2 regions of the Rhizobium sp. HT1-10 genome follow, and region 1 is predicted to be linked to the other one. Evidence: riboswitches for the same ligand, from Rfam matches in the RefSeq annotation. Region 1 holds a riboswitch; the other holds the start of a gene.
The links. Region 1 has a riboswitch for thiamine pyrophosphate ahead of thiB (thiamine ABC transporter substrate binding subunit). Riboswitches for the same ligand answer to the same signal wherever they lie in the genome.

Region 2: it holds a riboswitch for thiamine pyrophosphate, as region 1 does, so the genes downstream of both, VH564_RS18505 (YkoF family thiamine/hydroxymethylpyrimidine-binding protein) here and thiB (thiamine ABC transporter substrate binding subunit) in region 1, are expected to answer to the same signal.

The regions. Positions count from the first base shown of each region.
Region 1 covers NZ_JBCEBQ010000002.1:218,634-224,452, reverse strand. The annotation lists gene VH564_RS06140 (ATP-binding cassette domain-containing protein) at 217-930, opposite strand; gene thiP (thiamine/thiamine pyrophosphate ABC transporter permease ThiP) at 927-2,561, opposite strand; gene thiB (thiamine ABC transporter substrate binding subunit) at 2,572-3,600, opposite strand; TPP riboswitch at 3,649-3,765, opposite strand; gene VH564_RS06125 (MDR family MFS transporter) at 3,837-5,378, opposite strand; gene VH564_RS06120 (MarR family winged helix-turn-helix transcriptional regulator) at 5,493-5,819, shown strand, end outside.
Region 2 covers NZ_JBCEBQ010000007.1:269,168-274,986, reverse strand. The annotation lists gene kdpB (potassium-transporting ATPase subunit KdpB) at 1-305, opposite strand, end outside; gene VH564_RS18520 (hypothetical protein) at 349-489, opposite strand; gene kdpA (potassium-transporting ATPase subunit KdpA) at 515-2,218, opposite strand; gene kdpF (K(+)-transporting ATPase subunit F) at 2,252-2,341, opposite strand; TPP riboswitch at 2,734-2,845, shown strand; gene VH564_RS18505 (YkoF family thiamine/hydroxymethylpyrimidine-binding protein) at 2,836-3,444, shown strand; gene VH564_RS18500 (ABC transporter permease) at 3,486-4,256, shown strand; gene VH564_RS18495 (ABC transporter ATP-binding protein) at 4,253-5,020, shown strand; gene VH564_RS18490 (ABC transporter substrate-binding protein) at 5,023-5,819, shown strand, end outside.

The DNA of each region.
Region 1 (5,819 bases):
GTTTTCCCGCATGCTCAAACTCTGCATCCATCCCGACTGTCGGGCCCATTTTTTAGATAGTCTGCATTCTTTGCTCTAGCTGATTTCGGCCATTGTTGCATAGCGAGACTCTGCTTAATTGTGGCGTCGTTGCATTTTGGCAAGCATGCTGCGGATATTCCCTGCCGTGCAACACGTAAAATACGGCAAAAGTCGAGCGCCCGCGCGGCAGCTCCCTCAAATCTGCATGAATCGCTGCAGAGCGGGCAGATCCGTGGTGTCCAGGAAGACGTCGATCGGCGCGGAAAGGGCAATTTTCCCGCCCTCGATAAAGAGCGCGTGGTCGGCCAGCTGCCGGACCTCGCGGGGATCGTGCGAGACGATCAGAACCGTGTTTCGGCTTTCCCTGTGCAGTTCAAGGAGGAGATCGACCATACCGGCGCGCAAGCTCGGGTCGAGCGCTGCGAAGGGCTCGTCCAGCAACAGGATCGGCCGGTCGCGGATCAGCCCTCGGGCAAAGGCCGCCCTCTGCCGCTCGCCGCCGGACAGCGTGGCGGGAAGTCGCTTTTCGAAGCCTGGCAGGCCAACCCGCTCGAGCGCCTCGGAAATGCGGCGCCGGTCGTTGGCGTCTAGGCGCAAGGCGGGGTTCAGGCCGAGGCCGATATTCGTGAAGAGATCGAGATGGGCAAAGAGGTTGTTGTCCTGAAACACCAGCGATACCGGCCTGTCCGCAGGGCTCATCGCCGTCACGTCGACGCCGGCAAGGCGGATGCTGCCGCTGTCGGCGGTCTCGAAGCCGGCGAGCAGGTTGAGAAAGGTCGTCTTGCCGGAACCGGACGGTCCGGTGACGGCGATGATCCGCCCCTCCGGCAGGGTGCAGTCAAAGGCGAAATCGTGGCTGCCCAGCCGCAGCCGCACCTCAGACAGGACAAGATCGGAAGGAGACGTCACGGTGTGTTGCCTTTCTCGCGCTGCTCTCCCTGGCCTGCGGTTCCGGCCACCGTCAGCAGCAGGCAAAGGATGCCGAGAAGCAGGGCAAAGCCATCCGCGTCGTTGGTACGGTAGCTTCCGAGCCGGCTATACACCAGCCAGGGCAGGGTGACGAGATCGCCGGAGCCGAACAGCGCAACAGCGCCGAGGTCGCCCAGCGACAGTGCCATGGCAAAGGACAGAGCCGTCAGCAGCGGCTTGCGCAGCCCCGGCCAGTCGACGAAACGCAGGCGCGACAGGCCTGTGAGCCCGAGGCTGGCGGAGAGCCGGCCGGTGCGCTGGGTGTGAATGGCAAAGGCCGGCTCGACGACACGGATGACGAAGGGCAGCGCCATCAGCATGTTGATGCAGACGATGAGGCTTGCCGCGAACTGCGTCGGATCGCCAAACCGTCGCAGCGCCATGAACCAGCCTGTTGCCAGCACGATCGGGGGCGCCAAGAGCACGAGCGACGAGACCGCCCCCAGCGTCGAGCCGAAAAACCGCAGGCCGAGGTTCGCCCGCCGCCTGGAGGAGATGGCATAGCGGGCGCGCACGATCACCAGCGCGGCGAGGACGGCGAGCATCCCAGCGGCAAGCGCGATGGCGAGGCTTGTCAGCAACGCCTGCAGGAAGACCGGTTGGGTTACGAGCTTGCTAAGATCGGCTTCCAGGCCATGGGAGACGACGGAGACCAGCGGCAGGCCCACGAAGAGTGCGGCGCCGACCAGCAGCGCTCCGTCGGCAAAACGGGCCTGCGGACTTTGACCGTCGAGGCGGCGCGGCGGCCTACCGCTGGACACTCCGGCGTCCGCAGGTGCCGGCAGCAGCGCCATCACGGCAAGCACGCCGCCGGTGAGGGCGATCTGCAGCAGGGACAGCGCGACGGCACGGGCGGGATCGAAGTCGAACCGCAGCGACTGGTAGATGGCGACCTCGATCGTGGTTGCCGCCGGTCCGCCGCCGAGCATCAGCACCAGGGTGAAGCTGGTGGCGCAGAGCATGAAGATCAGTCCGGCAATGCCCGGGATGAGGCCTCGCAGCACAGGCCATTCGATGAAGCGGAAGACCGAGCCTGGCCGCATGCCGAGGCCGGAGGCCACCAGCCAGTATTCCGGCGGGACGCGTTCGAGGCCGGGCAGCATCAGACGCACGGCCAGCGGTAGGTTGAAGAAGACGTGGGCGAGCAAAATGCCGGACAGGCCGTAGATGCTGACCGGTTGCGCCAGACCCAGCGCCTGCATCGCGCCGTTGACGATGCCCTGCCGGCCCCAGATGCCGAGCAGGCCCATGGCGCCGATCAGCACCGGCAGGCCCATCGGCACCGCCATCAGCCGGATCATCCAGAGGCGGCCGGGAAAGCGGGGCTGGCGGGCCAGTGCCCGGGCGATCGGGATGCCCAAGACCACCGAAAGCAAGGTGGAGAGAACAGCCTGGAGAAGGGTAAAGCGCAGGATGCGCAGAAGATAGGGATCGAGTAGCGGCGCACTGTCCGTCGCCTCGATCCCGGCGGCGAGCAGGGCGCCGACGGCAAGGCCGATAAACAGCAGGATGCCGGCAAGGCTGATTGCCCCACCGGTCAGTGCCTGTTTTCGCTCGGGTGCCGTCAGCATCCAGGCTTTGTCAGTTGCCGCTGGTGGCGGTCAGCCATTCGTCGATCCAGGCCTTGCGGTTCTTGTCGACCTCGGCCGGGCTCATCAGGAAAGTCTTGGTCGGCACGACGAGCTTGCCGAAGGCGTCCGGCAGCGGCTCCGAGGTGGCGGAGACCGGCATCATCCAATTGTTGGTGGGGATGATATCCTGGAAGCCGGGGGTGATCATGAATTTCAGGAAGTCGCGGGCGAGCTCCTGGTTCTTGGACGTCTTCGTCAGGCCTGCCACTTCGATCTGGATGTAATGACCTTCCGAGAAGGATGCCGCCTGGTAGCGGTCGGTCTTGTCGGCGATCATGTGATAGGCCGGCGAGGTCGTGTAGGAGAGCACCATCGGTGCCTCGCCCTTGGTGAAGAGGTCATAGGCTTCCGACCAGCCGGGGGTGACCGTCAGGATGCGGCCCTTCAGCTTCTTCCACGCTTCCGCCGACTTGTCGCCATAGACGGATTTTACCCAGAGCAGAAGGCCGAGGCCGGGCGTCGATGTGCGTGGATCCTCGATGACGATCTTCTGGGTGGGATCGCCCTCGACCAGTTCCTTCAGGCTCTTCGGCGGGTTCTTGATGGTCTGGGTGTCGTAGACGACGGCGAAGTGGCCGTAATCATAGGGCACGAAGACATCGTCCTTGAAGTCGCCGGGCAGTTTCACGGCGGATGTGTCGATACCGGCGGGCTCGAACAGGCCGGTGTCCTTGGCTTCGTCGACGAGATTGGTGTCGAGACCGAGGACCACGTCGGCCTTTGTGTCCTTGCCCTCGAGCTTCAGGCGCGACAACAGGGCGACGCCGTCGGTGACGGCCACGTAGTTGACGGTGCAGCTGCAGGTCTTCTCGAAAGCGGCCTTGACCTTGGGGCCGGGGCCCCAGTCGGCGGTGAAGCTCTCATAGGTATAGACGGTGAGCGTCTTGTCGGCCGCCTGGCTGGCGGTTGCGGTCAAAAGGCTCGCGCCGGCCGCCAGAATCAGGCCGGCCATCCATGTCGTCAGTGATCGGGTGGGCATTGCAGCGCCTCCTCCTTGGTTGGTGTTGTCACGGAGAATAGGCGCTATGATTTTCGCGCGTCTAATCCCTCCGCCGGTGTTAACCGGATCAGGTTCCGCGGGTTGGCCGGTGAAGGCCTCTCAGCCAGATGTCCTGATGGACATAAGGCACCCCGTTAGAGCGACGAGAGATGTAGCCGGGCGGCCGGCCGATGGCAAGAGGGCGTTTCCCCTATTGGTAGCGTGCTTATGGCTCGTTACTCAGCGGCATGGGCGGCAGCCGACGGATCGACCTTCTGGATGGCGGTCGCGCCCGGCAACTGGACGTTCTTCAGGCAGATCGCCGTCACCAGGCCCACGAGGCAGATGCCGGCAGCAGTCAGGAACAGCGGGTTGAAGGCGGCGGCGTAGGCTTCGGCGACGGCCTCGCGGGTGGCCTCCGGCAGGCTCGCCATCATTTTCGGGGTCACTTCCTCGATATTGGCGATGCCGGGGATCGACAGGCCCACATGCAGCAAACTAGAGCCGATAATGGCGCCGTAAATGGAAATGGCGATCGAGGCGCCGCCCATGCGCGACAGGGTGACGGCACCCGTGGCGGCGCCGATGTCGCGGCTGGGTGCGGCGTTCTGGATGCCGATGACCGGCACCTGCTGGGCAAGGCCTATGCCGATGCCGTGCAGCAGCATCAGCGCGCCGATCAGGTAGACCGGCGTGCCGGCATGCACCTGCGACAGCGCCGCGAAGGCAATCATGCTGCAGGCGGCGCTGCCGATGGCGAAGGGCTTGTAGCGGCCGGTGGCCGAGATCAGCCGTCCGGCCGACAGCGAGCCGCAGACGATGCCGCCGGTCAGAAGAATGAACAGCAGGCCGGCGACGGAAGGCGAAAGTCCCGTCGTCGTTTGCAGGAACAGCGCGAAATAGTTGACCATGCCGATGGCCACGGCGCCGCTGGTCAGCGAGGTGATCAGTAGCAGCCCGAAGGTCGGGTTGCGAAACAACTGCATCGGCACGATCGGTTCCGGCGCGCGGCGCTCGATGAAGACCCAGGCGACGGCGCAGACGATGCCGACGCCGATGATGCCAAGCACGCCCGGCGACAGCAGCGAGCCGAACAGCTGCGTTCCGTCGGCGGCGAGCACGATGCAGGTGGTCGTCATGGCCAGAGCGATGGCGCCAGCATAGTCGATGCGTGGCTTGCGCGCGGGCTTGCGATAGGGGAGCATGGTAATGAGACCGGCGAGCACGATAAAGCCGATCGGAATGTTGACCAGGAAGATCGAGCGCCAGCCGAACAGGTCGCTCATCGTACCGCCGAGCACCGGGCCGATGGCGCCTGACGCCATCAGCACGAGGCTCGAATAGCTCTGGTAGCGGGCCCGTTCGCGCGGTTCGAACAGGTCGGCATTGATCGAGAAGATTGACACGAGGATGCCGCCGCCGCCCAGCCCCTGGAGGACACGGGCGGCAATCAGGGTGTTCATCGACACGGCGAGGCCGCAGATGGCCGAGCCAACGGTGAAGATGGCGATGGCCGTGATCATGACATACTTGCGGCCGAACAGATCGCCGAGCTTGCCGTAGACCGGCATGACGGCACTCAGCGACAGAAGGTAGGCCGAGCCGATCCAGCCAAAGCGCTCGAGATGGCCGAACTCGCCGACGATGGTCGGCAGCGCCGTTGAGACGATCTGGTTGTCGAGCATCGCCATGAACATGGCGACCATCAGGAATAGATAGAGGATCAGCCGCCGACGGGGATCCGTCACGAGGGGCGCAGGCGTGGTTTGCATGTCCATGATGAGTATCCAGCGAGAATGACCGACATATGTGCTAACAGCATATATCTGTCAAGAGCACTTTAATGCATTCTGCATGTTCAATTTTCCGAGAGGAGCTGTTACATTGGCTAGATGACATCAGTTGTGAAGACAGAAGAGCCGGCTTCAGACGCGACGCAGGAGGAGATGATCCTGCGGATCGGCCAGGTGATGACGCGCATGCGCCTGATGACGGGCCGCCGGATGATCAGCCGGCTGGCGATCCAGAACGTGGCGCCGGACCTGGAACTGTCGCATCTCGACGTGCTCGATGCCGTCAGGCGGGCAGAGGCCGCTGGCGAAGTGACTGTCGGCTCGGTCGCCGAGATCATGCGTATCGATCCGTCACGGGCGAGCCGCATCGTTGCCGAGATGGTGACGCGCGGCGTGCTGCGCCGAAAGGCTTCGCAGGCGGATGCC
Region 2 (5,819 bases), on a different contig from region 1:
GTCCGCGACTTGCGCAGCGAGGCGGCCTGGGCCTTGCCACGGCCTTCGGCAACGGCCTCGGCGAAGTTGGCAAACAGCACCGTGAACCACAGCCAGATGTTGACCTGCAGCGAGAAGCCGAGATTGCTGCCGCCGGTGAGGAGATCGCGGATGAACAGCACGGTCGTCAGGAGCGAGACAGTTGCCACGACGAACATGACCGGGTTCTTGGACAGCGTCCGGGGGTTCAGCTTTGCGAACGCCCCGCCGATGGCGGGAATAAGGATGCGACTATCGAGGATACTCGCGGATTTTGCCTGGCTCATTGAGAGACTCCAGCGAAAGAGGAAGCGTGATCGGATGGGCCGGTCAGCCGTGAAGGATTTTGAAGGCGGCAAGCGCGACCAGCAGGATGGCCATCATCATCAGGATGACGTCCGTGGCCCGGGTCGTCCCGGCCGGCTCCCGCGCCGGCGAGCCGGAGCGGGAGCGTGTACGTTTGCGAAGCATGTGTCGCAGGATCATCGGACTGGCCTCAGAAGGTCTGGCCAGCGATCATCATCAGGTGCTCGATCACCGGTCCGAGCGCCAGCGCCGGGAAGAAGGTGAGACCCCCGACGATCACGATCGTGCCGACCAGCAGGCCGACGAACAGGGGACCATCGGTGGGAAACGTGCCTGCCGATGACGGCACGCGCTTCTTGGCGACCAGCGATCCGGCGATGGCGAGAGCGGGTATGATGACCAGGAAGCGACCCATCAGCATCGAGATGCCGAGCGTGACGTTGTACCAGGGCGTGTTGCCCGACAGGCCGCCGAAGGCAGAGCCGTTGTTGGCGGCCGTCGAGGTGTAGGCATAGAGGATCTCCGAGAAGCCGTGCGGGCCGGCTGTCCCGATCGCAGCGACCGCACTCGGCAGGACGCTGGCAATCGCCGTAAAGATCAGCATGGCCGTCGGCAGGCAGAGAATGGCGAGGATGGCCATCTTCATTTCCTTGGCCTCGATCTTCTTGCCGAGATATTCCGGCGTGCGACCGACCATCAGACCGGCAACGAAGATCGCGATGATCACGAACAGCACGATGCCGTAGAAGCCCGCGCCGACGCCGCCGACGATCACTTCGCCGAGCTGCATGTTGATGAGCGGGATGAGGCCGCCGAGTGCCGTGAAGCTGCCATGCATCGCATTGACCGCGCCGCAGGAAGCGGCCGTAGTGATGACTGCAAACAGCGAGGACAGAACCACGCCGAAGCGCACTTCCTTGCCTTCCATGTTGCCGCCGCCAAGACCGAAGGCGTGCATCAGCGGGTTGCCGGCAGCTTCAGCCCAGTAGGTCACGCCGACGCCGACGAGGAACAGGATGCCCATCGTGGCGAGGATCGCCCAGCCCTGGCGCTGGTTGCCGACCATCCGCCCGAAGACGTTGGTCAGGGCCGCACCGATGGCGAAGATGGATACCATCTGGATCAGGTTGGAGATCGCGTCAGGGTTTTCGAAGGGATGAGCGGAGTTGGCATTGAAGAAGCCGCCGCCATTGGTGCCGAGCATCTTGATGGCAAGCTGCGAGGCAACGGGGCCGACAGCGATTGTCTGCTGCGCGCCCTCCAGCGTCGTCGCGGTCACATAGGGGCCGAGCGTCTGCGGCACACCGAGATAGACGAAGGCGAGCGTCATGACGATGCAGATCGGCAGCAGGATGTAGAAGGTGGAGCGGGTCATATCGACCCAGAAATTGCCGATCGCCTTTCCGGAAGCGCGAGAAAACCCCCTGATCAGGGCAATGGCGATAGCCATGCCGGTTGCTGCGGACAGGAAGTTCTGAACAGTAAAGCCTGCCATCTGGGTGAGGTAGGACATCGTGCTTTCGCCGCCGTAGTTTTGCCAGTTCGTATTGGTGACAAAGCTGGTGGCGGTGTTGAACGACAGGTCCGACGGCACGGCGGCCATGCCGGCCGGGTTATACGGCAGGACGGCCTGCAAGCGCTGCAGGGCGTAGAGCACGAAGACGCCAAGAAGATTGAACATCAGCAGCGAGAACGCATAGGACGTCCAGTGCTGGTCTTCGCGTTCGCTGGTGCCGGCAACGCGGTAAAGCCCGCGCTCGAGAGGCCCGAGCACGATGGAGAGAAAAGTGCGCTCGCCCGCGAAGACGCGGGTCATGTAACCGCCGAGCGGTTTGACGAGCACGAGGACGATCCCGCAAAAGAGCAGGATCTGGAGCCATCCGTTGAGGGTCATGGGGTTATCTTTCAGTACCCGGCGCTGGGCAGGTCAGAAGCGCTCGGGGCGAATGAGGGCATAGGTGAGATAGACGGTCAGGAAGACGGTCACCGCACCGCTCAAGATGTAATCGAACAGCATGGGTTACTTCTCCTAGAGACGGTCGCAGGCTTTGGTGTAGACGAAGCAAAGCCCGAAAAAGATGATGACGATGGCAAGCATGGCGATATCCATCGCGCGCATGTCCTTCCAGTTTTCGAAAAGCAGGGAGCCACAGGGCTCTCATCCGGCGAGGAAACACGCGTTTCCCGCAACCAGGATATGCACCCGATCCGCATAAAGGTTCGAGACGGAAGACCGGGGTCCGGAATAAAAAAGCCATAAAGATTTTGGCTATCGACCATAGCCGGTCGCGGAGCATTTGCCGAAACGGAAGGGTGGCCGGCGGATCGGCTGGCGCCGGCAATCGATCCCATCAAGCCGATTTTGTTTTACAGACGCCTTGCAATTCCCGCCAAGCTCTGTTCTACCGGTGGCCATTACAGGGGTGCTCCGAAATGCCGGGGCTGAGATGTGGTCGCATGACCACGGACCCTCAAGCTGATCTGGATAATGCCAGCGGAGCGAGGTGAGCAATGTTTTCAGGCGCGCAGATTTCCCTATATCCGATGACCGACGATTTCGTCGCCGTCATCACCAAGGCCCTTGGTGCACTCGATCCCTACCGGGAACGGCTGCGCATTGAGACCGACGACCTCTCGACGCTGCTGGTCGGCACGCCCGACGTCGTGTTTGCAGCCATGCGCGATCTCTTCGTCGCAGCTGCCGCGAGCGGCAAGCATTGCGTCCTGCACGCGACCATCTCTCGCGGCTGCCCGGGCGAGCCGGACGATCCCATGTGCCAGACGCCGGAACTCACCGGCCCGATGGCACCGCTGGCCGAGCGCAAGGCCAAGGCGCTGGCAACCGTCGCCTCCGCCCCTCTCTCCGGCCAGGCCACATCCGCACAGCTGTCGCTTTATACGCTCGGCATCGACCAGCACATGGACGAGATCTATGGCTGCATCGATTTCCTAAAATCGTCGGGTGTTTTCAGCCGCTCTAAGAATTTCTGCACCAAGCTCAGCGGTGACGCGGCAGCGGTATTCGCCACGGTCGGAGAGGCACTGGTGCGCTTCGGGCCGCCCGCCGGCCATGTCACCATCGACCTGACGGTTTCGGCCAACAGCCCGTCGGCGCACTGACGCCAGCGACCGCTCTTCCCTGAATACGCCTGGATATTGTCATGCGAGCCAAGCTTGAGCGCGGTCTGCCCGCGTTGATTTCGATCGCCCTTCTGTTCCTGGCCTGGGAGGCCTATGCGCGACTGTCCGGCATCTCGCCGACCGCCCTGCCCGCCCCCTCCCGCGTTCTTGCCGAAGCATGGCAATACAGGCAGGCGCTGGCCGACAACACGCTTCCGACGCTCATGGCAACGCTGATGGGTTTTGCCCTGTCGCTGGTGGCGGCATTCGTGCTGTCGGTGGCGGTGGATTTCTCGGAACCGCTGCGGCGGGCCTTGTTTCCGATCTTCATCATCAGCCAGACCCTGCCGCTGGTCGCCATCGCGCCGCTGGTGGTGCTTTGGTTCGGCTTTGGGCTCGTTCCGAAGATCCTGCTGGTGGCGCTCGTCACCTTCTTCCCCATGCTGGTGGCGCTCACCCAGGGCTATGCCTCGACGGAAGAGGAAATAGAGCAGCTCCTGGCCTCGATGGCGGCGCCGAAATGGCGGCGCTTCCTGCTCGCGCGCCTGCCGTCGGCGCTGCCATACTTCTTCGCCGGCCTGCGCATCTCCATCACCTATGCCGTGGTCGGAGCGATCTTCGCCGAATATGCGGGGGCCGCCAAAGGTCTCGGCATCTATATCCTCAGCGCCAAGAACAATTTTCGCCCGGACCTGGTGCTTGCCGGGGTCATGGTCAGCTCTGTCCTGACACTCCTGCTATTCGGCCTGTCGCTGCTGGCCGCCTATCTCGTCATGCCGTGGTCGCGGGCAACGAAGGAGCGCAAGCGATGATCCCGCCGCGTCTCGAAATCCGCAACATCGCCAGCAGCTACGACGGCATGAAAGTGCTGAAAGACATCTCGCTCAGCGTAAAGCCCGGCGAATTCGTCTCGATCCTCGGTCCATCGGGTGCAGGCAAATCGACATTGTTCCGGCTGCTCACCGGCACCAAGAGCCCTGATGCCGGCGAGATCCGCGTCGATGGAAAAATGTTGGGCGACGCCTCTCCGGCCTTTGCCTTCATGCCGCAGCGCGATGCGCTGATGCCCTGGCGCAGCATCATCGACAACACGACGCTCGGCCTCGAGGTGCAGGGCATGAGCCGAAAGCAGGCGCGCAGCCGCGTCCAGCCGCTGTTTGCGGAATTCGGCCTTGCCGGCTTCGAGCAACACTATCCGGCGGGGCTTTCGGGCGGCATGCGCCAAAGGGCGGCCCTGCTGCGCACCATCGTGCAGGAACGGCCGATGCTGCTTCTCGACGAGCCCTTCGGCGCTCTGGATGCCCTGACACGGGCCGGCATGCAGCGCTGGCTCGAGGGCATGTGGATGCGCCACGACTGGACGGCAATGCTCGTCACCCACGACGTCCGGGAGGCGGTTTCCCTGTCGGATCGCATCTATCTGCTGTCCCCACGGCCGGCCGAAATCATTCGGGTCGTCGATATCCCGCTTGCGCGGCCGCGCGTGCTCGGCGGCACCGCCGGCGCCGAGGCGGCGGCGATCGAACATTCCATTCTTGAAACCTTGCTCAACCTCACAGAGGACATGAAACCATGAAATTGCCCATGCTCACCCGCCGCGCCACGCTTGCCTCCATGGCCGGGCTTGCGCTCCAGGCTCTGCCCCTCAAAGCCACGGCGGCTGACGCGGGAAAGGTCACGGTTGCGCTGGACTGGACGCCCAACAGCAACCATATCGGGCTCTTCGTGGCGCGCGACCGTGGCTTCTACAAAGAGGCCGGCATCGAGGTGGAAATCCTGCCCTATTCGGATACGTCGGCAGGGACGCTGGTCGCCAATCATGTCGCCGACTTCGGCATCGTCGGCTCGATCGGTCTGCTGACCCAGCATGCCGCCGGAGCCGATCTTGTGGGTACCTATGCTGTCGTTCAGACGGAAACCGGCCGGCTCATCGCCAATGCCGACCGGCCTGACATAACCCGGCCGCGAGACCTCGACGGGCGGCGTTACGGCGGCTTCGGCAGTGCCTGGGAGAATGCCCTGATCGGCTCGATCATTCGCGCCGACGGCGGCAAGGGCGAGTTCGAGACGATCACGCTCGGCACCTCGGCCTATCAGGCGCTGGACAGCGGTGCCGTGGACTTCACGCTAGAGGTTGCCACCTGGGAAGGTGTCGAGGTTGAGCTGAAGGGCATCAAGCAGCAGTCCTTCCGCTATGCCGATTACGGCGTTCCGGATGAACAGACGACGCTGATCGCGTCGAGCGGCCAGTTCCTGCGGGATCGCAAGTCCCAGGCACACGCCTTCGTCGAAGCCACGCGCAAGGGCTACCAATTTGCCGTCGACAATCCCGATCAGGCAACCGACCTGATGATCGCTGCCAACAGTGATTCCCT